DNA from 3 places in the Pseudoduganella sp. RAF19 genome. Region 1 is predicted to be linked to each of the others. Evidence: riboswitches for the same ligand, from Rfam matches in the RefSeq annotation. Region 1 holds a riboswitch; each other region holds the start of a gene.
The links. Region 1 has a riboswitch for cyclic di-GMP ahead of AB4Z19_RS10815 (S8 family serine peptidase). Riboswitches for the same ligand answer to the same signal wherever they lie in the genome.

Region 1 (8,129 bases):
CCGCTGGTGGTGCGCGCCAAGCTGGAAATCGCTGCCGCCTGCCACGCGCACGGCAAGGTGCCTTCGCATAACGTGACGACCGAAATCAAGGATTCGGCCGTGGTGGCCACCGACGCCCAGCGCGCGGCCGCCGAATTCGGCTACACCCGCATGTGGTCGATCCACCCGAACCAGATCAAGCCGGTCATCAAGGCCTTCACGCCGCGCGTCTCCGAAGTCAACGAAGCGGCCGCCATCCTGCATGAAGCAGAGAAGGTACAGTGGGGCCCGATCTCCCAGCACGGACGCTTGCACGACCGCGCAAGCTACCGATATTATTGGACGGTTCTACAGCGCGCCAAGCTCGCAGGCCTGCCGCTGCCGGACAACGTAGCCGCCCTGCTGGGCGATGGTCAAGTAACTCCCGGAGACAATTAAGCATGTCGATCACCAAATTCATTCTCGCCTGCGCTGCCTGCGCCTCGATGGCTCTCACTCCGCTGGCGCATGCCGACGACAAACCCGTCAAGCACACCGCCACCGCCAAGAAAAAGGCCGCCAAGCCGAAGAAGGCCGAGAAGGCTGACAAGGCGGATGAAGCGCCGGCGTCCGCAGAAGCCAGCGAAGACGCCAAAGAACCCAACGTCGCAGAGTCCAGCGTGACCGATTACGCCTGCGAACTGGGCAACAAGATCACGATCTACGAAAACGCCACCGATCTCGAACACATCGCGATCCGCTGGAAGCAGAAGCTGCACCGCCTGACGCGCGTGGCCACCACCACCGGCGCCCAGCGTTTCGAGAACAAGCTGTATGGCCTGATCTGGATCGGCATCCCTGCCAAGGGCATGCTGCTCGATTCGAAAGCGAACCGCCAACTGGCGAATGAATGCAAGACGTCCGAGCAAAAACTCGGTCTTTGATTTATTAATAACAGACGATACCCACCTGAAGGAGAGGTCATGTCCCGCAACACACTGAATACGCTCAAGGATTTCCCTATTTCTGGCAGCAAAAAGGGTCAGTTCTATTCCCTGCCCGCGCTGGAAAAGGCATTGGGCGCCAAAATCTCCCGCCTGCCGGTATCGATCCGCGTGGTGCTGGAATCGGTGCTGCGTAACTGCGACGGTAAGAAAGTCACCGAAGAGCACGTGAAGCAGCTGGCTAACTGGGGCGCCACCGCGGCCCGCACCGACGAGATCCCGTTCGTCGTAGCCCGCGTTGTACTGCAGGACTTCACCGGCGTTCCGCTGCTGGCCGACCTGGCTGCCATGCGTAACGTGGCCTCCAAGATGGGCGTGAACCCGAAGAAGATCGAGCCGCTGGTGCCGGTTGACCTGGTGGTCGACCACTCCGTGACCATCGACCACTTCCGCGAGCCGAAGGCGCTGGACCTGAACATGAAGCTGGAATTCTCGCGCAACAACGAGCGCTACCAGTTCATGAAGTGGGGCATGCAAGCCTTCGACACCTTCGGCGTGGTGCCTCCAGGCTTCGGTATCGTGCACCAGGTGAACCTGGAATACCTGGCACGCGGCGTGCACAATGCATCGTCCGTGTACTACCCTGACTCGCTGGTGGGTACCGACTCCCACACCACCATGATCAACGGTATCGGCGTGGTGGGCTGGGGCGTGGGCGGCATCGAGGCGGAAGCCGGCATGCTGGGCCAGCCTGTGTACTTCCTGACCCCGGACGTGATCGGCGTGAACCTGACCGGCCACCTGCGCGAAGGCTGCACCGCGACCGACCTGGTGCTGACCATCACCGAAATGCTGCGCAAGGAAAAAGTGGTTGGCAAGTTCGTCGAGTTCTTCGGCGAAGGCACCGAGTCGCTGACCGTGACCGACCGCGCAACCATCGCCAACATGGCGCCGGAATACGGCGCGACCATGGGCTTCTTCCCGGTCGACGACAAGACCATCGAATACTTCGAAGGCACCGGCCGCACCAAGGACGAAATCGCCGCCTTCCAGTCCTACTTCAAGGCACAGGGCATGTACGGCGTGCCGAAGAAAGGCGACATCGACTTCACCCGCGAACTGCACCTGGACCTGTCCACCGTGACGCCTTCGCTGGCTGGTCCTAAGCGTCCGCAAGACCGTATCGAAATCGGCAACGTGAAGTCCACCTTCACCTCCCTGTTCTCCAAGCCGACTTCGGACAATGGCTTCAACAAGAAGGCCGACGAGCTGACCAAGACCTACACCACCAGCAATGGCGTGAACGTGAAGAACGGCGACGTGCTGATCGCTGCCATCACCTCCTGCACCAACACCTCCAACCCGAGCGTGCTGCTGGCTGCCGGCCTGCTGGCCAAGAAAGCCGTGGAAGCCGGCCTGAACGTCGCTCCGCACATCAAGACCTCGCTGGCGCCTGGCTCGCGCGTTGTGACCGAGTACCTGACCGCTGCCGGCCTGCTGCCATACCTGGAAAAACTGGGCTTCGGCGTGACCGCTTACGGTTGCACCACCTGCATCGGTAACGCCGGCGACCTGACCCCGGAACTGAACGCCACCATCACCGGCAACGATATCGTGGCTGCCGCCGTGCTGTCCGGTAACCGTAACTTCGAAGCGCGTATTCACCCGAACATCCGCTCCAACTTCCTGGCATCGCCACCGCTGGTCGTCGCTTACGCGATCGCCGGCAACGTGACCCGCGACCTGATGACCGAACCGGTCGGCCAGGGCAAGGATGGCAAGGACGTCTACCTGGGCGACATCTGGCCGACCTCCGCCGAGATCCAGAAGCTGATGAAGTTCGCGATGAACTCCAAAGTCTTCAAGGAAAACTACGCCGACGTGAAGGGCGCTCCTGGCAAGCTGTGGGAAGCCGTGTCCTCCACCGAAGGCCAGGTCTACAACTGGCCTGATTCGACCTACATCGCTGAGCCGCCATTCTTCGACGGCTTCGAGATGAAGCCGAAGGCAGCGGAAGCCGGCATCACCGGCGCCCGTGCACTGGGCGTGTTCGGCGACTCCATCACCACCGACCACATCTCGCCAGCCGGCTCCATCAAGGAAGACGGCCCGGCAGGCAAGTGGCTGAAGGAAAACGGCGTGATGAAGGCCGACTTCAACTCCTACGGCTCGCGCCGCGGCAACCACGAGATCATGATGCGCGGCACCTTCGCCAACGTGCGTATCAAGAACAAGATGATCCCTCCGAAGGCCGACGGTTCCGCGGTTGAAGGCGGCATCACCCTGCACCAGCCTTCCGGCGAACAATTGTCGATCTACGACGCAGCGATGAAGTACATCGACGCGGGCACCCCGACCATGATCTTCGGCGGCGAAGAATACGGTACCGGCTCTTCCCGTGACTGGGCAGCCAAGGGCACCCAGCTGCTGGGCGTGAAGGCTGTGATCTGCCGTTCCTTCGAGCGTATCCACCGCTCCAACCTGGTGGGCATGGGCGTGCTGCCACTGCAGTTCATCGGCAACGATTCCGTCGAGTCGCTGAACATCACCGGCAAGGAAGTGTATGACCTGAAGGGTCTGGAAGGCGAAATCAAGCCACAGCAACAGGCTACCCTGGTGATCCACCGCGCCGACGGCTCCAAGCAGGAAGTGCAAGTGCTGCTGCGTATCGATACCCCGATCGAAGTAGACTACTACAAGCACGGCGGCATCCTGCCGTTCGTTCTGCGCCAGCTGCTGGCTGCTTAAAAACCTACGGCGTAAAACAGGTGGCTGCCACGATGTGGCAGCCACCAGGTTCCCGCCTCTGGTTCTGAATAAAACGCCGGCTCGCCGGCGTTTTTGTTTTTGGGCGCCCTTTCTTGCCGAATCCACTACAATATATGTGACAAGGTTTCCTTTTTACACTGAGCAAAAGCGCTATGCGTCGACCATCCAAAGATTCAACCCAGAAATTGTCCGCCGACAGCCAGCGCCTTCTGAACCTAGCCCAAGCCGTGGGCCAGGCAGCCTCCCGGATTGAAGAGCGTAACTGGGAGCGAACGCTGGACACGCAGCTGCACAAGCTGCTGCGCACCGGCCATCAGGACACCATTGATGCCGCCCTGAACTCCCTGTTCAGCGTGGATTTGAACGCTTACGACGTCCTCATGGATAGCGTGGAAGCGGTAAGCGAGTCCGACACCATCGTGGTGGAAGTGGACGGTGAATCGCGCGAGTACGATGTGCTGCTCGTGGCCGCGCCGGTCCTGGCCTGGACGCGCTTTTCCATCGCATCCGGCCAGATTCCGGGCGAGATTCTGAACACGCTGTCGGCCCACTTCTCCGCTCACCTGCTGGCGGATGGCACGCATATGGCGATGTCGTCTACTTTGTATTCGATCGACCAGCTGCCGCGCACCCACGCGGAAGCCTATTCGAAGACGCACAAGCTGGGCCAGTCCGCGCTGAAGGGCGTGGCCGTGAAGTCGGAAACCAAGACGCCGGAAACCGCGCCCTTCCTGGCCGATACACGCTACCTGATGGTGGCGGTGGTAGCGCAACATGGCGCTCCCCTGTTCCGCTGGCAGATGCAGGCGGCGGGCATGAATCCGGGCGAAGAGCGCAAGAATGCGCTGGAAGCCTGGAAGACCCAGGCCGAGCCGACCGTTGCACGCCTGCTGCCGGGCTGCGGCATCGAGCTGCTGTTGCCGGAAGCGTACTACATGGCCTGCCGCGAGGCGGACAAGCTGATTCGTCCCGTCTCGATCCGCGCTGCGGTGCATTATCTGACGCATTCGCTGTCCTGCGAGCCAAACGAACTGCGCGCGGTGATTGCGGGCTTCGGCGACGAATCCGCGCCGGACGGCCAGATCGACGAATACCGCGTGGCGTTCACCCGCCGCAGCGACAGCGACGTGATCTACGGCGTGGTGTGGCCGCTGTATGGCCAGGAAGACGAAGAAGGCACGCCGCCGGAAGGCCCGATTACCGCCGGCCACCTGACCGCCATGCTGAAGCCGCGTACGCCGGTGGAAGAAATCATCGAGCACCTGAACGAGGCTGGCGTTTCGCAGGTGAAGAAGCTGGGCGAAAAATACGTCGCTGAGTACTGCGACGACTGCGGCGCTCCCCTGTTTGCCGATCCCTCCGGCGAACTGGTCCACGCCGAGATGCCGGAAGACGCCCCCACCGGCACCGAGCACTTCCACTGACCGCAATGGGGCCGGACCCTATTTAGCCAAAGCTAGATGGGGTCCCTCCCTATTTCTCGCCTATTTCTTGCCTAATTCGCGCCTATTTCGCACCATTTAGCCTTCTGCCATCTAGTTTCAACCCCGTCCAGACACATCCGCAACACCCGCGCGCACGATTGAGAATTCGTTTGCGGCAGGTCGCCGAGTTCGTTACCATCGCGTTTCAATAAATCTGTAAAAAGCAAACCGCGTGTGAGCGCGGGACGCAAAGTCAACGGTCAAGAGGCCAAGGCCCTCTGCGACGGCAGGACTGCCAGACTCGTCAACCCCGGGCCCATCCCGGTGGTGAGCTCTTCACACCGGTCGCCCGACCGGCGGGCAGTCCGCTTTTCGGTAATTTTTTGAAAACTGGACTTAACTACCCAATGAAGAAGCACAGCATTTCCCTCCTCGCAATGACCGCGGCCATGGCCGCCATGATTCCCGCAGCCTATGCTGCCCACAACGCAACGGACGACGCGCCTGAAGGCGAATATGCGCGCGGCCGCATCCTGGTCGAACCGCGCGAAGGCCTGAGTACGGCCAATTTTGACGAAGCCCTGCGCCCGCACGGCGGCAAGCGCCGCAAGATGGGTCAAAGTAATATCCACATCGTCGACCTGCCCGGCAACGGCAATGAAAAGTCGGTCGTGGCTGAACTGCGCAAGAACCCGAACTTCAAGTACGTGGAAGTGGACCGCCGCGTGAAGCTGAGCGCGGTCACCAATGACCCTTACCTGGGCAGCGAATGGCATATCAGCAAAATCGGCGCCAACACTGCCTGGGATAAAGCCCAGGGCGCAGGCGTCACCATTGCCATTCTGGACAGCGGCGTGGACAGCACCCACCCCGACCTGGCGCCGCACATCGTCCCCGGCTGGAACGTGTACAGCAATAACGCCGACACCAGCGACGTGTGCGGCCACGGCACCGCGGTCGCCGGCACCGCTGCCGCGGCCATGAACAATGGCGCGGGCGTCGCTGGCGTGGCCGGTAACGCGAAGATCATGCCGATCCGTATCGCCTACAAGGACGCCGCCACCAACTCCTGCTACGCCTACTACTCGACCATGGCCAGCGCCGTGACCTATGCGGCCGACCATGGCGCGCGCGTGGTGAACATCAGCTACGCCAGCGTTCCCGCCAGCGCCGCTGTGCAGAGCGCCGCACAATACCTGAAGAGCAAGGGCGGCCTGCTGTTCGTCTCGGCCGGTAACAGCAACCGCGATGAAGGCTTCACGCCGACCACCACCATGATCGCCGTGTCGGCCACCGACAGCACCGACAGCCGCTCCAGCTTCTCCAGCTACGGCAGCTTCGTTTCACTGTCCGCGCCAGGTTCGAGCATCTACACCACCGTAGCGGGCGGCGGCTACGGCGGCTGGAACGGCACGTCTTTCGCCAGCCCGGTGGCAGCCGGTGTGGCAGCGCTGATGATGTCGGCCAATCCATCGCTGGACCCGGCCAAGATCGAAAGCCTGATGTATTCCACCGCTGTCGATCTGGGCACGCCAGGCCGCGACATCTACTACGGTTACGGCCGCGTGAATGCCGCCGCTGCGGTGGATGCCGCGATTGCAGCGTCCACTCCGAAGGACACCACCGCGCCGACCGTGGCAATTGCTTCGCCAGCCGCCAGCAGCACCGTGTTCGGCACCGTTGCTATCAACGTGAACGCGGCTGACAACGTCGGCGTGTCGCGCGTTGAACTGAAGGTGAACAACACCGTGGTTGCCACCGACAGCGCAGCGCCTTTCGCCTTCTCCTGGGATTCCAAAGGTGTAGTGAACGGCATGGCCTCGCTGATCGCGGTCGCCTACGACGCGGCAGGCAATGTGGCATCGTCCGCGCCAGTCTCGGTGAACGTGGCCAACGTGGTTGCGGCTCCGGTGAAGGACACCATCAAGCCGGTGGTCACCATCAGCAATCCGGTGGCGGGCAAAGTGACTGGCCTGGTCAACGTGAAGATCGATGCCTCCGACAACAGCGGCCCGGCAGGTCTGACCCTGGCGCTGTACATCGATGGTGTGAAAGTGGCAAACGGTTCGGGCAGTACCATGTCCTACACCTGGAACACAACCAGCATCGCCGCCGGTAGCCACAGCCTGTACGCCAGCGCGCGTGACGCAGCCGGCAACAGCACCTTGTACTACCGCGCTGTTACCAAGTAGTGTAAGGCTGCTTGATCAGGCAGGAGTTGTAGTAGCGGGGATCATGAGTCACATCCTCGCCTGCCCAATCAGGCTTGTCGAAACGCTGGTTTTCGCTGGGGAGTTCGATCTCGGCAATGACCAGCCCGGCATTCACGCCCAGGAATTCATCGACTTCCCAGGTGAAGCCGCCGAAAGGAATCTTGCGGCGGTATTTTTCAATGATGGGTTTCTCGCACACATTGTCGAGAAACTCGACGGCGTCGGCCATCGGCAGCGGATACTCCCACTCGCCGCGGCTGGCGCCGACGTTTTTAGTTTTGATCGTCAAGACCGCCTTATCGCCTTCGATGCGAACGCGCACGGTGCGCTCCGCGTTGGAGGACAGATAGCCCTGGCGCAGCAGCACAGGCTCGCCCTGCTGCTTCCAGTCCTCGTTCGTCACGAGGAATTTGCGTTCGATCTCGACGCCCATGTTTACTCGTCCAGCGACAGCAGGATAGGCTGCAGGATGGCCGCACCCAGCGCCGCACTGCGCGAACCGTTCCAGCCCACGGTCGGCACCGGCAGGTCGGCGTTATCCTTGAACGGCATTTCCAGCGTCAGCGACAGCACCTTGAAGTGGTGGCCGATGTACTTGGACGCCAGCGTCAGCATGTCTTCCTTGTACTTGGACGGCGCGTAGCCGTATTTGTCCTGGAAGTCCGGGCTGGACTGCTTGTAGCGCTCGATGAAGTTCTTCTGGCGCGCCATCTGTTCGGCTGTGAAGTTCTCCAGCATCTCGTTACCGGCCACGAAGTTGTAAGGCAGCGCTTCGTCGCCGTGGATGTCGAAGAACATGTCCACGCCGGTTTCGTGAATTT
Region 2 (8,129 bases), on a different contig from region 1:
TGGTTCCCGGACAGCACGATGACCTTCATATCCGGAGCAATCGCCAGCATCTGCTTCAGCAAGGCCAGGCCTTCGGCCGAACCATCGGTATCCGGCGGCAGACCGAGATCAATGGTCGCCACGGCGGTTTGGTGGCGGCGCAGCTGATTCAGCGCCATGTCACGGTCCGCCGCAAACACAGTGTCATAATCATCCAGCGCCCAGCGCAGCTGCCTTTGCAAGCCCGGATCGTCTTCCACCACCAGCAGCTTTTTCTTGGCCATGCTTGCTCCCTATGACGCTAAAATCAGCGGCTGCCCTTACCGAATAGCACAACTTGCACCGTGTCGACCAGAATCAGCAGGTCAAGGAACAGGCTATTGTTTTTCACGTAGTACAGGTCATATTGCAGCTTGCACACCGCATCCTCGATCGAGGCGCCGTATTGATAGCGCACCTGGGCGAGGCCCGTGATGCCGGGCTTGATCGTGTGGCGCACGTCGTAATACGCGATTTGGCGCTGGAACTGGGAGACGAAGAAGGCGCGTTCCGGCCGCGGCCCGACAAAGCTCATCTCGCCGCGGAACACATTCAGCAATTGTGGAAGTTCGTCGATGCGCAGCTTGCGCAACCAGCGGCCGGTGGATGTGATGCGCTTGTCAGCCTGCTGCGCCCAGCGCGGCTGGCCATCGTGTTCCGCGTCCTGGCGCATGCTGCGGAACTTCAGGAGAAAAAAAAGCCTGCCATCGCGCCCGACGCGCTCCTGCCGGTAAATCACAGGACCGCCATCGTCAAGCAAAATGGCAAGAACCGCTCCGGCCATGAGCGGCAGGGTAATCAGACAAATGGCAGCACTGGCGGCCAGGTCGAAGCCGCGCTTGACCGCAGCCCGCAGCAGGCTTTGATCAAAGCCGCCACCGAAGGTCAGGTAACTCGGTTGCATGGAATCGATCCGGAGCTGGGATGCTTCCCGCTCGAAAAAGGTCGCGGCATCGATCACCCGAACTCCACCCAGCGCACAGGCCAGCAATTCCTTGACGGGATAAGTCCCATTGCGGCGGTCGCCGATCGATACCACCAGTTCATGCGCGCCGTGTTTGCGCGCCAGCGCCAGCAGGCTTCCGCACACGGGCAGCACCACTGCCGACGGCACACAGCGCAATTCGCCTTCAACCGGCACGCAGCCAACCACTTCGAATCGATGAAAACCCTGGCGGCTGCGCGCCAGCTCCAGGCATTCCCGTGCCAGCACGCCATCGCCGACCAGTATCAGACGCTGTACCAGCATGCTGGTCTGGGCGGAACCGCGCAGCAGCAGCCGCGTCATCAGAACGCCACCAGCACCCAGCAGGAAAGACAGGCTAGGCACCAGGTGCGGCACCAGTGACAGCATGGCGAATCCCAGAGCAAACGCCGGCAGCACGCGCGCCACGATGCCAGGCAGGTCTTCGTGCACCTCATTGCGGTACATGCCGAGGGCAGCCATGATGAAGACCATGACCAGCGAGAACACTGTCGCGGAAAGCCAGGTGCTTCCAATCAGCCGCACCTCATGCAGCCCGGCCAGCGTCGCCAGCGCTGCTGCCGCGAGCAGGACGGCCAGCTCCATCAGGAGCAGAAGCAGGGCCATGCGCGACACGTAGTGATTGAAGATCCGGATCACTTCCGCCTCCTCCGGTGAGACCTCAACCATGATGCGCCCGCACTGGCATCAGGGTTTTGAGGGAGCGCAAGCCTGCGGAGGGATGGCAAATGGTCTATAGTATTGCTCTTGACCGCATAAAATCCCGAATCACCATGAAATTTGATGTAGCCATCGTCGGCAGCGGACTGGCCGGCCTGTCGGTAGCCCTGCACCTGGCGGAAAGCCGAAAAGTTGCAGTTATTTCCAAACGTGAGCTGCTGGATGGCGCCAGCAACTGGGCCCAGGGCGGCATAGCTGCGGTGCTCGATTCCGGCGACAGCCACGAGCAGCACATCACGGACACCCTGATCGCCGGCGCCGGCCTGTGCGACGAGGGCGCCACCCGCTACATCGTTGAACACGGACGGGAAGCGATCCAGTGGCTGATCGACCAGGGCGTGCCCTTCACCCGCGACGAGAGCGCGGAACTGGGCTTCCACCTGACGCGCGAAGGCGGCCATAGCCAGCGCCGCATCATTCACGCTGCCGACGCCACCGGCCACGCCGTGCAGGTGACGCTGGAAGAAAAAGTGCGCGCGCATCCGAACATCACCCTGTTCGAGCACCATTGTGCGATTGACCTGATTACGTCGGACAAAATCAGCCCGCGTCCGCAAAACAGCCAGCCGCGCTGCCACGGCCTGTACGTGCAGGACGTGAAAACCGGCCAGGTCCACACCTTCGCAGCCGAACACACCATCATGGCCACCGGCGGTGCGGGCAAGGTTTATCTGTACACCACCAATCCCGATACGGCCAGCGGCGACGGCATCGCCATGGCCTGGCGCGCAGGCTGCCGCGTGGCGAATATGGAATTCATCCAGTTCCACCCGACCTGCCTGTATCACCCTTACGCCAAGTCCTTCCTGATCACGGAAGCGATCCGCGGTGAAGGCGGTCTGCTGAAACTGCCGCCCGAAGCCGGCGCCGCAGCCGGCCAGCGCTTCATGCTGGCCCACGACGACCGCGCCGAACTGGCTCCGCGCGACGTGGTGGCGCGCGCCATCGACTTCGAAATCAAGAAGCGCGGCCTGGACTACGTGCACCTGGACATCAGCCACAAGCCGGCCGAATTCCTGATCGAGCACTTCCCGACCATCTACGCACGCTGCTTGGAACTGGGCATCGACATCACCAAGGAACCGATTCCTATCGTGCCCGCTGCCCACTACACCTGCGGCGGCGTGGTGACCGATATGGCGGGCCGCACTGATCTGGCAGGCCTGTACGCAGTGGGCGAAACCGCCTGCACCGGCCTGCACGGCGCCAACCGCCTGGCATCTAACTCGCTGCTGGAATGCGTGGTAATCGGCCGTGCCTGCGCCCAGGACATCATGTCCACGCCGAAGGAAGGCGCGCCATTCCTGCCGGATTGGGATGAAAGCCGCGTGACCGATGCGGACGAAGAAGTGGTCATCGCCCATAACTGGGATGAGCTGCGCCGCTTCATGTGGAATTATGTGGGCATCGTGCGCACCACCAAGCGCCTGGAACGCGCCCAGCACCGCATTGCGCTGCTGAAGGAAGAAATCGACGAATACTACGCCCACTTCCGCATCACGCCGGACTTGCTGGAGCTGCGCAATCTGGTGGAAGTGGCGTCGATGATCGTCAACAGCGCGCTGCAGCGCCGCGAAAGCCGCGGCCTGCATTTCAGCCGCAATTATCCAGGGACCTTGCCGAAAGCCTTGCCGACGGTGCTGACGCCGCCGCCCCGTTAAGGCACGTTGACTTCGTGGCGCTGGCCGAGCCGTCTCAGCTCGCCGGCGTCCACGAGTTTCTGGAATTCCCCATCGAAGGCCTTGCGCAGCGCCTCGCCTGATGCATTGCGTTGAAAGGCGAAATAACCGTCCTGCACCTCGATCACATGCGGCAGCATGGTGATCTGCCCGGCCAGCCCGATTCTTCCCAGTACCGGCTCGGTGTTGCGGCGATTGCTGGCAAACAGGTGCACATGCTGATGCGCCACCATCTTCAAGCCGCTCTCCACGCTGTTCGCCACGCTCAGACGCAGCTGAGGGCGTGCCGCGTCAAAGGCCGGACCATAGGCCCAGCCGTTCAGCACGACCACGCGCCGCTCCGACAGCTCACCGAAATCGCCGTTCCACTCGATGCCCGATCCGGTGCGCGCGTAGAACACCATCTGGTCCTGATAGAAGGGCAAATGCGAGAACAACATGAGCTTCTGGCGCTCGAACGTTTTGTAAGGACCGACCAGAATGTCGGCCTTGCCCTGCACCAGCATGGCCTGGGCACGCGCCCAGGGGTAGATTTCGAAGCGGGCTTTGTGGCCCATACGTTCGGCGACGATGCGCACGATCTCGGGTCCGAGGCCGACGATATCGCCTTCCTGTCCCTGTTCATACACCCGTTCAAAATGTGCGCCGATCACCAGCAGTTCTCGCGCGCCCGCTGCGGGAAGGCAGCATATGAAAACCAGAATGGCAGCGAACTTGCGCATGGCCCCTCCATGGATAAGCCCATGATACCATCGCCGCATGACAAATCCAGCCCACCTGCGGCCTGCCCGCCACGATGATATTCCGAGCATGGAAGCGCTGATCCGGCGCTCCGGCATCGAGCTAAGCCGGGGTTTCTATTCGCCGGAACAAGCGCAGGCAGTTACCCGCCACGTGTTCGGCGTCGATACCCAACTGGTGGACGATGGCACCTACTTCGTGATTGAGCGCGATGGCGAGTTGCTGGCCTGCGGCGGCTGGAGCAAGCGCGCCACGCTGTTTGGCGCCGACCGCACCAAGACTGGCGCAGATCCCCTGCTTGATCCGGCCACGCAGCCGGCGCGCATTCGCGCCTTCTTTGTCGATCCGGCCGTACCGCGCCAGGGACTGGGGCGGCGCCTGATGGAGCACTGCGAATCGGAGGCCGCAGCAGCAGGGTTTCAGGTGATGGAGTTGGCAGCCACCATGCCCGGCGTACCGCTGTACCGGGCCTGTGGCTTTGAGGTGGTGGAAGATTTCGCGCTTGCGCTGCCGGACGGCGTTTCAGTTCCGCTGTCCCGCATGCGCAAGCGAATCGGCTGATCAGCCGTTGAGGCCCTTGCCTTCAGCGGCCAGCTTGACCAACAGCGGCGCCGGTTTCCAGGCTTCGCCGTGGCGGCCCTTGGACAGGCGCTCGATGGTGCCCAGCACATTCGGCAAGCCCACGGTATCGGCATAGAACATCGGACCGCCGCGGTACAGCGGGAAGCCGTAGCCGGTCAGGTAGACCATGTCGATATCCGAGGCGCGCAGTGCAATGCCCTCTTCCACAATCAGCGCGCCCTCGTTCACCAGCGAATACACCAGGCGTTCCACGATTTCCTGATCGCTGATCTTGCGGCGCTCGACGCCGATATCCGCCGAGTGCTGCACGATCATGGCGTTCACGACGTCACTCGGATAGGCCTTACGGTCGCCTTCCTTGTAGTCGTACCAGCCGGCGCTGGTCTTCTGGCCGAAGCGCCCCATTTCGCACAGCAAGTCGGCGGTTTTCGAATAGGCGATTTCCGGCTTTTCCACGTAACGGCGCTTGCGGATGTACCAGCCGATATCATTGCCGGCTAGGTCGCTCATGCGGAAAGGCCCCATCGGGAAGCCGAATTTTTCGATAGCCCGGTCCACCTGCTCAGGCGACGCGCCTTCTTCCAACAGGAAGCCCGCTTGACGGAAATATTGTTCGATCATGCGGTTGCCAATAAAGCCATCGCACACGCCGGACACAACGCCGGTCTTCTTCAGCTTCTTGGACAGCGCCAGCGCCGTTGCCAGCACGTCCTTGCCGGTGGCCTTGCCGCGCACGATTTCCAGCAGCTTCATCACGTTGGCCGGGCTGAAGAAATGCAGGCCAATCACGTCCTGCGGGCGCTTGGTGAAGGCGGCGATCTTGTCCAGGTCCAGCGTGGACGTGTTCGAGGCCAGGATCGCGCCCTGCTTCATGACATCGTCCAGCTTGCGGAATACGGTTTCCTTCACGCCCATGTCTTCGAACACGGCTTCGATAACGATGTCCGCGTCGGCAATCGCCGCGTAATCCAGGGTGCCGGTAATCAGGGCGGTGCGCTGGTCGAACTTGTCCTGAGTCAGCTTACCCTTCTTCAGGGTGTTTTCGTAATTCTTGCGGATGGTGGCGATGCCCTTGTCCAGCGCTTCCTGTTTGGTCTCCAGCAGCAGGACGGGAATACCGGCATTTGCAAAATTCATTGCAATGCCGCCGCCCATGGTGCCGGCGCCGATCACGGCGGCCTTCCTGATTTCGCGCGCCGGTGTATCCGGCGGCACATCCGGCACCTTGCTGGCCTGGCGTTCGGCCATGAAGGCATGACGCAGGGATTTCGACTCCGGCGTCTGGATCAGATGCAGGAATCGCTCGCGTTCAAACTTCAGACCGTCCTCGAATTTGCGGGTCACGGAGGCAGCCACGGTTTCCACGCATTCCAGCGGTGCCGGGAATGGGCCGGCAACGGCTTTCACCGTATTGCGGCTGAATTGCAGGAAGGCTTCGTGATTCGGATAATCCACTTTGCGGTCGCGCACTTTCGGCAGCGGACGCGCATCGGCAATTTTCTGGGCGAAGGTCACGGCAGCCGGCAGCAGATCGGTCCCGGCCGGGAACACCTCGTCGAACAGTGCGGTGCCGGCCAGCTTTTCGGACAGCGCCGGGGTGCCGGAGACAATCATATTCAGCGCGGTTTCCAGACCCAGCACGCGCGGCAGACGCTGCGTGCCGCCTGCGCCCGGCAGCAGCCCCAGTTTCACTTCCGGCAAGGCGATCTGAGCGCCGGGCAGCGCCACCCGGTAATTGCAACCCAGCGCCAGCTCCAGACCTCCGCCCATGCAGACCGTGTGGATCGCAGCCACGATCGGCTTGGTCGACTCTTCCACCACGCGGATCAGCGAATGCAGGGTCGGTTCCTGCAGTGCTTTCGGGGAATTGAATTCCTTGATGTCGGCGCCACCCGAGAAGGCCTTGCCGGCGCCGGTGATGACGATGACCTTCACCGCGCTGTCGTCCAGCGCGCGGCGGACGCCTTCGACGGCTGCCGTCCGGGTCGCATGGCCCAGGCCATTGACGGGCGGATTGCTCAGCGTGATGACGGCGACCGTTCCATTGACTGCGTATTCTGCGCTCATGTCTCTTCTTTCTCCATGGTGAGGACAGGTAACTATACCGCAAAAGTGCACGGTCGTATTATTTCTTTACTTTGATTGATAATTAGTAATATGTGTTGCCATTTGGCAAATAACATTAATTGTTTCTTAAACCTTTGATTTCAAAGACTTTTCTGAGAGTAACTATAATACTTGCAAGTTAGTTTTCTTAATACTCAGACTAATCCGCAACAGCGACTAAAAGTTTTAAAAACCTCTTGCCATGCGGCATTAAGTAACCTAAGATTCCATCCAGCAACTAGCTGACAAGGGCAAACCAGGCGAAAGCCTGGGACGCAAAGTCATCGGTCTAAGGAGCTTCGGCTCTATGACGGCAGGACTGCCAGACTAAGTACATCGTACACACTCGATGGGTGATTTTGCCCCTTGCGTGGCGTCTCCAACCTGTCCCTCGGGACAGGCGGCAGTCCTACTTTTCAGAACTTTGAAAATACAGGACTCGCCAAAATGAAATTCTTCGCCACCTCCATCACCTCCGCTGCTATCGCTGCCGCCCTGGCTGGCTTCGCCGCCCCTGCCTTCGCTGCCAACGACAACGCCCAGGATTATGCCCGTGGCCGCATTATCGTTGAACCGCGCGCCGGCCTCACCGCCGACGAGTTCGCCAACATTCTGAAAGTTCATGGCGGTAAAGCGCGCAAGCTGGGCCAGAGCAACCTGCACATCGTTGACCTGCCGGCCAATGCCTCCGAAAAAGCCGTCGTGGCACTGCTGAAAAAGCACCCAAGCCTGAAGTTCGCTGAACTGGATCAGCGCGTGCCTGTTACCGCGACCACTAACGACCCCTACCTGGGCAGCGAATGGCACATCAGCAAAATCGGCGCTGACACCGCCTGGGACACTACCCAGGGTGCCGGCGTGACCATCGCCATCCTGGATTCCGGCGTGGACGCCGTCCCTGACCTGGCTGCCAATATGGTTGCCGGTTACAACATCTACGACAACAACACCAACACCGCCGACGTCTGCGGCCACGGCACCAAGGTCGCCGGCGCAGCGGCTGCGACCTCCAACAACGGCGCCGGCGTTGCTGGCGTTGCGGGCCAAGCCAAGATCATGCCGGTCCGTATCGCTTACGTTGACCCGACCTACGGCTGCTACGCTTACTTCTCGACCATCGCCAGCGGCATCACCTGGGCGGCCGACCACGGCGCCCGTATCGCCAACGTCAGCTACGCTGCTCTGCCAACCAGCTCGGCCATCATCAGCGCGTCGAACTACATGAAGAGCAAGGGCGGCCTGGTGTTCGTCTCCGCCGGCAACTACGCCAAGGATGATGGCTACACCCCGACCGATTC
Region 3 (8,129 bases), on a different contig from region 1:
CGCTTACGTTAATCTGTCCGCGCCAGGCTCCGGCATCTACACCACCGCCCAAGGCGGTGCCTACGGCGCCGTGAACGGCACCTCGTTCTCGGCCCCGATCGCAGCTGCCGTGGCAGCACTGATGATGTCGGCCAACCCGACCCTGAGCAACAGCAAGGTGGAAAGCCTGCTGTACTCTACCGCAACCGATCTGGGCGCGGCCGGCAAAGATCCTTACTTCGGTTACGGCCGCGTGAACGCCGCGGCGGCTGTCGCTGCGGCCGCATCTAGCGCCCCGGCACCCGACACTACTGCTCCGACCGTGGCAATCACCTCGCCTTCCGCTAACGGCACCGTTTCCGGCAGCGTGATCGTCAGCGTCAACGCGGCCGACAATGTTGGTGTGGCCCGTGTCGATCTCAAAGTCAACAACACTGTGGTCGCCTCGGATACCGCCGGCCCGTTCAGCTTCTCCTGGAACTCGACTGGCGCCGCAAACGGTATGAACACCCTGGTTGCTGTCGCTTATGATGCCGCAGGCAATGTGGCTTCCTCCACCCCGGTTTCGGTCAACGTGTCGAACAGCGTGACCCCGCCGGTTGCTGACACCACCGCTCCGGCCCTGGCCATCACCAATCCGACCAACGGCGGCACCGTGACCGGCAACGTCAACATTACCCTGAGCTCTTCGGACAACAGCGGCGCGGCCGGCATCTCGATGTCTCTGTATATCGACGGCGCATTGAAGGCCAGCGGCAGCGGCGCAAGCATGTCTTACAGCTGGAACGCCAAGAAAGCCACTGCCGGCAATCACGTGATCCAAGCCGTCGCCAAGGATAAAGCGGGCAATACCACCAATACCCAGGTGCAAGTTACCAGCCGCTAAATCAACAGTAATTAATAATATTAAAAGCCGGGCTTATTGCCCGGTTTTTATTTATCTGTACTATATATTATTATTGTCACTTGCATCAGAATAGTTGCTGCGCATAATTGACGTAAGTCATTGTATACGTTCAATCTTTCGATCAGTTAAAATTACGCAAACCAACTTTGCATAGTGTTCAGACTAATGTGCAACAACAGAAAACTTAATTAAAGATAGCGATTGCTTACCCGCAATTCGTCAATTAAGATCTGACGCAGAAATCTGACAAAGGCACACCACGCGAAAGCATGGGTCGCAAAGTCTACGGTCTAAAGGGATTTTTTAAATCTCTATGACGGCAGGACTGCCAGATACAGCTCTTCGGCTGAGCCGAGTGCTGTCTTCTTCGCACTGGTCACGAGACCAGTTGGCAGTCCGCTTTTCTGAAACTTTGAAAACTGGACTTCCATCTATGAAGAACCGCTCCACCGCAGCCCGCCTCTCCAATACTTCCCTCACCGTATTCGCAGTTGCCGCCGCGCTCCTCGCAATGGCGCCTGCTGCCCGCGCCGACAAACCGGCCGCGGAACAATTCGCCCGCGGCCGCATCCTGGTTGAACCACGTGCCGGCTTGACCGACGAAAATTTCGATAAAGTGTTGAAGACCCACGGCGGCGGCAAGAAGCGCAAGCTGGGTCAGAGCAATCTGCACCTGGTTGACACTGCTGCCGGCTCCGAGCAGCAGGTTGTCGATGCCCTGAAAAACGACCCTAACTTCAAATACGCCGAGCTGGACAAGCGCGTTGAACCGACCACCACCACCAATGACCCGTACCTGGGCAGCGAGTGGCACATCAGCAAGATCGGCGCCGACGCGGCCTGGGATAAAGCCCAGGGCGCAGGCGTGACCATCGCGATTCTGGACTCCGGCGTCGACCCGGTTCCCGACCTGGCTTCGCACATGGTGCCTGGCTATAACATCTACGACAACAACACCAATACCGCCGACGTCTGCGGTCACGGCACCAAAGTCGCCGGCGCTGCCGCCGCTGCCATGAACAATGGCACGGGTGTGGCCGGTGTCGCCGGCCAGGCCAAGATCATGCCGGTGCGTATCGCTTACGTCGATCCGACCTACGGCTGCTACGCCTACTTCTCGACCATTGCCAGCGGCATTACCTGGGCGGCCGACCATGGCGCCCGCGTGGTGAACGTCAGCTACGCTGCCATGCCGACCAGCTCGGCCGTGATCAGCGCTGCCAACTACCTGAAGAGCAAGGGCGGCCTGCTGTTCGTCTCCGCCGGTAACTACAACCGCGACGAAGGCTACACCCCGACCACCAGCATGATCGCTGTGTCCGCGACCGACAGCACCGACGCCCGCGCCAGCTTCTCCAGCTACGGCAACTTCGTCTCGCTGGCCGCGCCAGGTGCAGGCATTTACACCACCGCACAAGACGGCACCTATGGCGCGGTGAACGGCACCTCGTTCTCCTCCCCGGTTGCCGCCGGTGTGGCAGCGCTGGTGATGTCCGCCAACCCATCGCTGAGCAACAGCAAGGTCGAAAGCATCCTGTACTCCACCGCGGTTGACCTGGGCACCGCCGGCCGCGATCCGCAATTCGGCTACGGCCGTGTGAACGCTGCGGCTGCAGTGGCAGCCGCCGCAGGCAGCGCAACGACGCCACCTCCAGCTGACACCACTGCGCCTACCGTGGCAATTGCCGCGCCGCTGGCTAGCAGTACGGTTTCCGGTTCTGTCGCCGTCAACGTGAACGCCAGCGACAACGTGGGCGTGGCACGTGTTGACCTGAAGGTGAACAACACCGTGGTCGCGTCCGACAGCTCGGCACCGTTCGCCTTCGCCTGGGATTCGAAAGGTGTAGCAAACGGCATGGCAACCCTGACCGCCGTCGCCTATGACGCGGCCGGCAACGTGGCCTCCTCCACGCCTATCTCGGTGAACGTCTCCAACACGACCACCACCACGCCAGTCACGGACACCACCGCGCCGGTCGTGAAGATCACCAACCCGACCAACGGCGGTACTGTACGCGGCAACGTCAGCGTGACCGTGAACGCCACCGACAACAGCGGCAACGCTAACATCGCCCTGTCGCTGTATGTGGACGGCGCGCTGAAGGCATCCGGTACTGGCTCCAGCCTGTCGTACAGCTGGAACACCAAGAAAGCCGCCACCGGTAACCACACTATCCAGGCGGTGGCGAAGGATAAAGCAGGCAACACTTCCACCACCACCGAAACCGTCTCGAGCAAGTAAGATCAGCGGCAATAAAAAAACGGCAGCCTCGGCTGCCGTTTTTAATGGGAGGCGCTTGTTTAAGTCTGCTTCCGGCGCTTATACGCCAGCCCCAGAAGACCGGCGCCCAGCAGCGCCAGCGTGCCCGGTTCAGGAATTTCTTGTGGCGGACCGCCGCAAGGGTTCTGAGGAGTAGGGACGCATTCGCCGTTCACAGGGGCTCCTTTGATATACGCCCATTCCTCATAGCCGTCATTGTTCGGCGACAGGCCCGGGTCCAGGGTGGGACTTGTCCCGAACCTCGAATACAGGTAAATGTACGCGCCGTTCTTTGCTGCATCCGTGCCCAGACCGGCTGTGTTGAATGCCGCGTCGAACATCGAGAACGGAATATCCAGGAACATGTCGCCGCTACCGCTGCCGGTATTCAGCGCATAGTTCAGCTGGGCCTGATTATTCTGCCCACCAATGCCGCCTTGATCCAACTGATAGACCAGTGTTCCCAGGTTTAAGGTTGACCCCTGAGTCATAGTAGGCTCGATGGACTGGTTCGGCGTGCCGGAAATATAAATCTGCACGTCATCGAGACTCAGCAGCGGGCTCTCCTTCGTCTGATTAATGTCGAGCAAGAAGCGCATCACCAGATTGCCGCCGCCAAGATCGATAAAGCCGATCTGGCCAACGGTCACCTCATGGTTGAAGGTGTCGGAACCATCGTTCTGATAAGTTCCGCTAACCGTGGTGTTGTACCCTTGCACCAGGTCTGCGTTGTCCCGGATGCGGACAAATGATTTAAGTACACCGCTACCGGTCGGCTGAGCCGGTACCTGGGTGTAGGTTGCGCCATTCAGCGAATGGCTTGCTCCAGCTGTGGTCAGGTCTAATACGGTATCAGCCTGCGCACTCATGCTAAACAGTAAAGCTATTGCACCAGCACATGCTCCCAGCGACTTTTGTAAGAGTTTCATGACACCCCCCTGTGTTGTTCTGCACAAAAAGGATGCATAAGTCGTGCCTAAATATCGAACCAACGTGTAATCAAATAGTTACAGCTTGCGATTTGCATGCGCAGTCATCAGTTGTAAGAATTTCCGACACTAAATCTTTTAAAATCAAGCACTTAATGGTGATTTTCGGCCACTTTAATTACTTCGCGTTACTGTTGGTAGCTCGTAGTCCTTGAACTGTTCCCGCAGCTTATTCTTCTGAATTTTTCCGGTGCCGCCAACCGGCAGCGCTTCGACAAAGACCACATCGTCCGGCATCCACCATTTGGCAATTTTGCCCTCGAAGAAGCTCAGCAGTTCGTCACGGCTGACTTCCGCACTCGTTTTTTTGACGACGATGAGTAGCGGACGCTCGTCCCATTTTGGATGGCGGATGCCAATGCAGGCCGCCTGCATCACAGCTGGATGAGCGACGGCAATATTTTCCAGATCGATGGTGCCAATCCATTCGCCGCCGGATTTGATCACATCCTTGCTGCGGTCGGTGATCTGCATGAAGCCGTCTTCATCAATGGTGGCCACGTCGCCGGTCGGGAACCAACCCCGGTCCAGTACGCTACCGCCCTCTTCCTTGAAATAGGACGAGATGATCCACGGACCGCGCACCTGCAAGTGGCCGAAGGACGTTCCATCCCAAGGCAGTTCCTGGCCGTCGTCATCGACGATGCGCATGTCGACGCCATAAATTGCATGGCCTTGCTTGCGCAGGATCTTGCGCTGCTCCTCGCGCGGCAGTTTTTCGTGCCGCGCCAGCAGTCCGCAAGCGGTGCCCAGCGGCGACATCTCCGTCATCCCCCAGGCATGCACGACATCCACGCCAAAGTCGTCCATCAGCGTATCCATCATTGCGGGCGGACATGCCGAACCACCAATGACCGTGCGGCGGAAGGTCGAAAACTTCAGGTTGTTCATCTTGGCGTAGTTGATCAGACCCAGCCACACGGTCGGAACGCCGGCCGAGAAAGTCACTCCTTCGGCCTCGAACAGGTCATAAACCGATTTGCCATCCAGCGCGCAGCCGGGGAAGACCAGCTTGGCGCCGGATAGCGGCACCGAATACGGCAAGCCCCATGCATTCACATGAAACATCGGCACTACGGGCAGCACGGTATCGCGTGAACCGACATCCAGCGCATTCGGCATAGCCGAGCCATAAGCGTGCAGCACGGTGGAGCGATGCGAGTACAGCGCGCCCTTGGGATTGCCGGTAGTGCCGGAGGTGTAGCACAGCGTCGCCGCCGAGTTCTCGTCGAACAATGGCCAGTCGAACTGCTCCGGCTGAGCCGCCAGCAGCGCCTCATAGCTCAGCAGGTTCGGAATCCTGGTTTCCGCCGGTAAGCGGTCGGCATCCGCCATCAGTACCCAGCCGCGCACACCTTTACACAGCGGCGCGATTGCTTCCACCAATGGCAGGAAGGTCAGGTCAAATAACAGATACTGATCCTCGGCGTGATTGACGATGTAGGCAATCTGCTCCGGATGCAGACGGGGATTGATCGTATGCAGCACCGCGCCCGAGCCCGACACCGCGTAATAAGCCTCCAGGTGACGGTAGCCGTTCCAGGCCAAGGTGGCGACGCGGTCGCCCATGCAGACGCCAAGCGCATTCAGTGCATTGGCCAGCCGTTTCGCGCGGGCCAGGCAAGCCCGCCAGTTGTAGCGATGCATATCGCCTTCCACGCGGCGGGAGACGATCTCCGACGCGCCGTAGTGGCGCGCAGCGAATTCGATGATGCTGGAAATAAGCAGCGGCTGATCCATCATCTGGCCCATGAGGGGGCTCTTCGGGTATGCCTGCATGGTGTCTCCTTTTGACTTTTTATCAAGTCTCGATTGCCGTCTGCACCAGCGTCAACGAAATTCAATGCTGCAATGCAGCAAATCGCACATTCGTCCGCTTTGTTAGAATGCGCCTGATAGATCTATGATTGGAACAGCCATTACTGCCACCGCCCTCCCCCTCGACAACTCTTTCGCGAGCCTGCCGCCTGCCTTTTACACGCGGCTGATGCCTACGCCTTTGCCGGCGCCTTATGTAGTCGCCGTCAGCCCGGCCGCTGCGCGCCTGGTCGGCCTCAATCCGGAAGCAATGAAGGATGACGACACCATCGCCACCCTGATCGGTAACCGTGTGCCGGACCGTTCCATGCCCCTGTCCGCCGTGTATTCCGGCCACCAGTTCGGTGTGTGGGCAGGCCAGCTGGGCGACGGCCGCGCCATCCTGCTGGGCGACGTCGCCACCGCGCAGGGGCCGATGGAGCTGCAACTGAAAGGCGCGGGCCTTACGCCGTACTCGCGCATGGGCGACGGCCGTGCCGTGCTGCGTTCCTCGATCCGCGAATTCCTCTGCTCGGAAGCCATGCAAGCGCTGGGCATCCCGACCACGCGTGCGTTATCGGTCGCCGGTTCCGACCAGGGCGTGGTGCGCGAAACGATTGAAACTTCCGCCGTGGTGATCCGCATGGCGCCGACCTTCGTGCGTTTCGGCTCCTTTGAGCACTGGTTCTACCGCAACAAGAAGGACGAACTGAAACAGCTGGCCGATTACGTCATCGACCGCTTCTATCCCGAGTTGCGCGAACAGGCCAATCCTTACGCCGCATTCCTGGAAGAAGTCACGCGCCGCACCGCGCGCATGATCGCGCAGTGGCAGGCGGTCGGCTTCATGCATGGCGTGATGAACACCGACAATATGTCCATTCTCGGCCAGACTCTCGACTACGGCCCCTTCGGCTTCATGGAAGCTTTCGATGCTCAGCACATCTGCAACCACACGGATGAGCACGGCCGCTACTCCTACGCCAACCAGCCGCAGATCGGCCACTGGAATTGCTACGCCCTCGGCCAGGCCCTGTTGCCGCTGATTGGCGAGGTTGAACAGGCGCAGGCTGCGCTGGATGTTTACCAGCCGGAATTCGCCGTCGCCATCGACAAGCTGCTGCACGCCAAGCTGGGCCTGAAGTCCTTCCACGAAGGCGACCGCGAACTGCTGGATGGACTGTTCGGCATCATGCAGTCGAGCCATGTCGACTTCACCAATTTCTTCCGCCGCCTGAGCGGCCTGAAGTCCGATTCCACCGCCGGTGACGAGCCGCTTCGCGACCTGTTCATCGACCGCGGCGCTTTCGACGCCTGGGCCAACGAGTATCGCAACCGCCTGCAGGCGGAAAGCAGCGACGACGCCGAGCGCAAGCTTGCAATGGATGCGGTAAACCCCAAATACGTGCTGCGAAACTATTTAGCTCAGGTAGCCATCGAAAAGGCGCAAAATAAGGATTTCTCGGAAATCGCACGCCTTTTGTCAGTTTTGGAGCGGCCGTTCGACGAACAGCCAGAAAATGAACATTACGCAGCCTTGCCGCCAGACTGGGCCAGCCATCTGGAAGTAAGCTGCTCCTCCTGAAAGACCGTCATGACCGAAAAACTGATCAAATCGGACGCCGAATGGCGCGCCCAGCTCGATTCCATGCAATACCAGGTGACCCGCCACGCGGCCACCGAACGTGCTTTCACCGGCAAATACTGGGATCACCACGAACCCGGCATCTATCACTGTGTCTGCTGCGATACGCCGCTGTTCGCCTCCGACACCAAATTCGACTCGGGCTGCGGCTGGCCCAGCTACTTCGCCGCCATCGATCCGGCCAATGTAATCGAGAAGGTGGACCGCTCGCATGGTATGCTGCGCACCGAAGTCATCTGCGGAGTATGCGATGCCCACCTGGGCCACGTATTCCCGGATGGTCCGCCGCCGACCGGATTGCGCTTCTGCATCAATTCGGCCTCGCTGCGATTTGAACCGCTACCTGAGAAGAAATGAAATTCCTGTTCGATATTTTTCCGCTGCTGATCTTCTTCGGCAGCTACAAATATGCCGGCTCCCATGAGGAAGCGGCACAAGCCTTTATCAATACGCACCTGAGCAGTTTTATCTCCGGAGGCGCGGTGACGGCCTCCCAGGCGCCCATCATCATCGCTACGGTCGTTGGTATCGTTGCCACACTGTTGCAAATCG

Region 2: another riboswitch for cyclic di-GMP. It lies ahead of AB4Z19_RS06405 (S8 family serine peptidase); the one in region 1 lies ahead of AB4Z19_RS10815 (S8 family serine peptidase).
Region 3: another riboswitch for cyclic di-GMP. It lies ahead of AB4Z19_RS06400 (S8 family serine peptidase); the one in region 1 lies ahead of AB4Z19_RS10815 (S8 family serine peptidase).

The regions. Positions count from the first base shown of each region.
Region 1 is NZ_JBFREF010000003.1:641,361-649,489, reverse strand. It holds gene AB4Z19_RS10835 (HpcH/HpaI aldolase/citrate lyase family protein) at 1-417, shown strand, start outside; gene AB4Z19_RS10830 (hypothetical protein) at 420-902, shown strand; gene acnA (aconitate hydratase AcnA) at 942-3,650, shown strand; gene AB4Z19_RS10820 (DUF2863 family protein) at 3,824-5,095, shown strand; cyclic di-GMP riboswitch class I at 5,308-5,395, shown strand; gene AB4Z19_RS10815 (S8 family serine peptidase) at 5,503-7,287, shown strand; gene AB4Z19_RS10810 (CYTH domain-containing protein) at 7,277-7,741, opposite strand; gene AB4Z19_RS10805 (M14 family metallopeptidase) at 7,744-8,129, opposite strand, start outside.
Region 2 is NZ_JBFREF010000002.1:394,724-402,852, reverse strand. It holds gene prsR (PEP-CTERM-box response regulator transcription factor) at 1-263, opposite strand, end outside; gene AB4Z19_RS06430 (TIGR03013 family XrtA/PEP-CTERM system glycosyltransferase) at 287-1,672, opposite strand; gene nadB (L-aspartate oxidase) at 1,777-3,384, shown strand; gene AB4Z19_RS06420 (substrate-binding periplasmic protein) at 3,381-4,124, opposite strand; gene AB4Z19_RS06415 (GNAT family N-acetyltransferase) at 4,162-4,704, shown strand; gene AB4Z19_RS06410 (3-hydroxyacyl-CoA dehydrogenase NAD-binding domain-containing protein) at 4,705-6,792, opposite strand; cyclic di-GMP riboswitch class I at 7,072-7,158, shown strand; gene AB4Z19_RS06405 (S8 family serine peptidase) at 7,279-8,129, shown strand, end outside.
Region 3 is NZ_JBFREF010000002.1:386,535-394,663, reverse strand. It holds gene AB4Z19_RS06405 (S8 family serine peptidase) at 1-865, shown strand, start outside; cyclic di-GMP riboswitch class I at 1,128-1,219, shown strand; gene AB4Z19_RS06400 (S8 family serine peptidase) at 1,320-3,128, shown strand; gene AB4Z19_RS06395 (PEP-CTERM sorting domain-containing protein) at 3,188-4,075, opposite strand; gene AB4Z19_RS06390 (3-(methylthio)propionyl-CoA ligase) at 4,250-5,914, opposite strand; gene AB4Z19_RS06385 (protein adenylyltransferase SelO) at 6,039-7,517, shown strand; gene msrB (peptide-methionine (R)-S-oxide reductase MsrB) at 7,527-7,934, shown strand; gene AB4Z19_RS06375 (septation protein A) at 7,931-8,129, shown strand, end outside.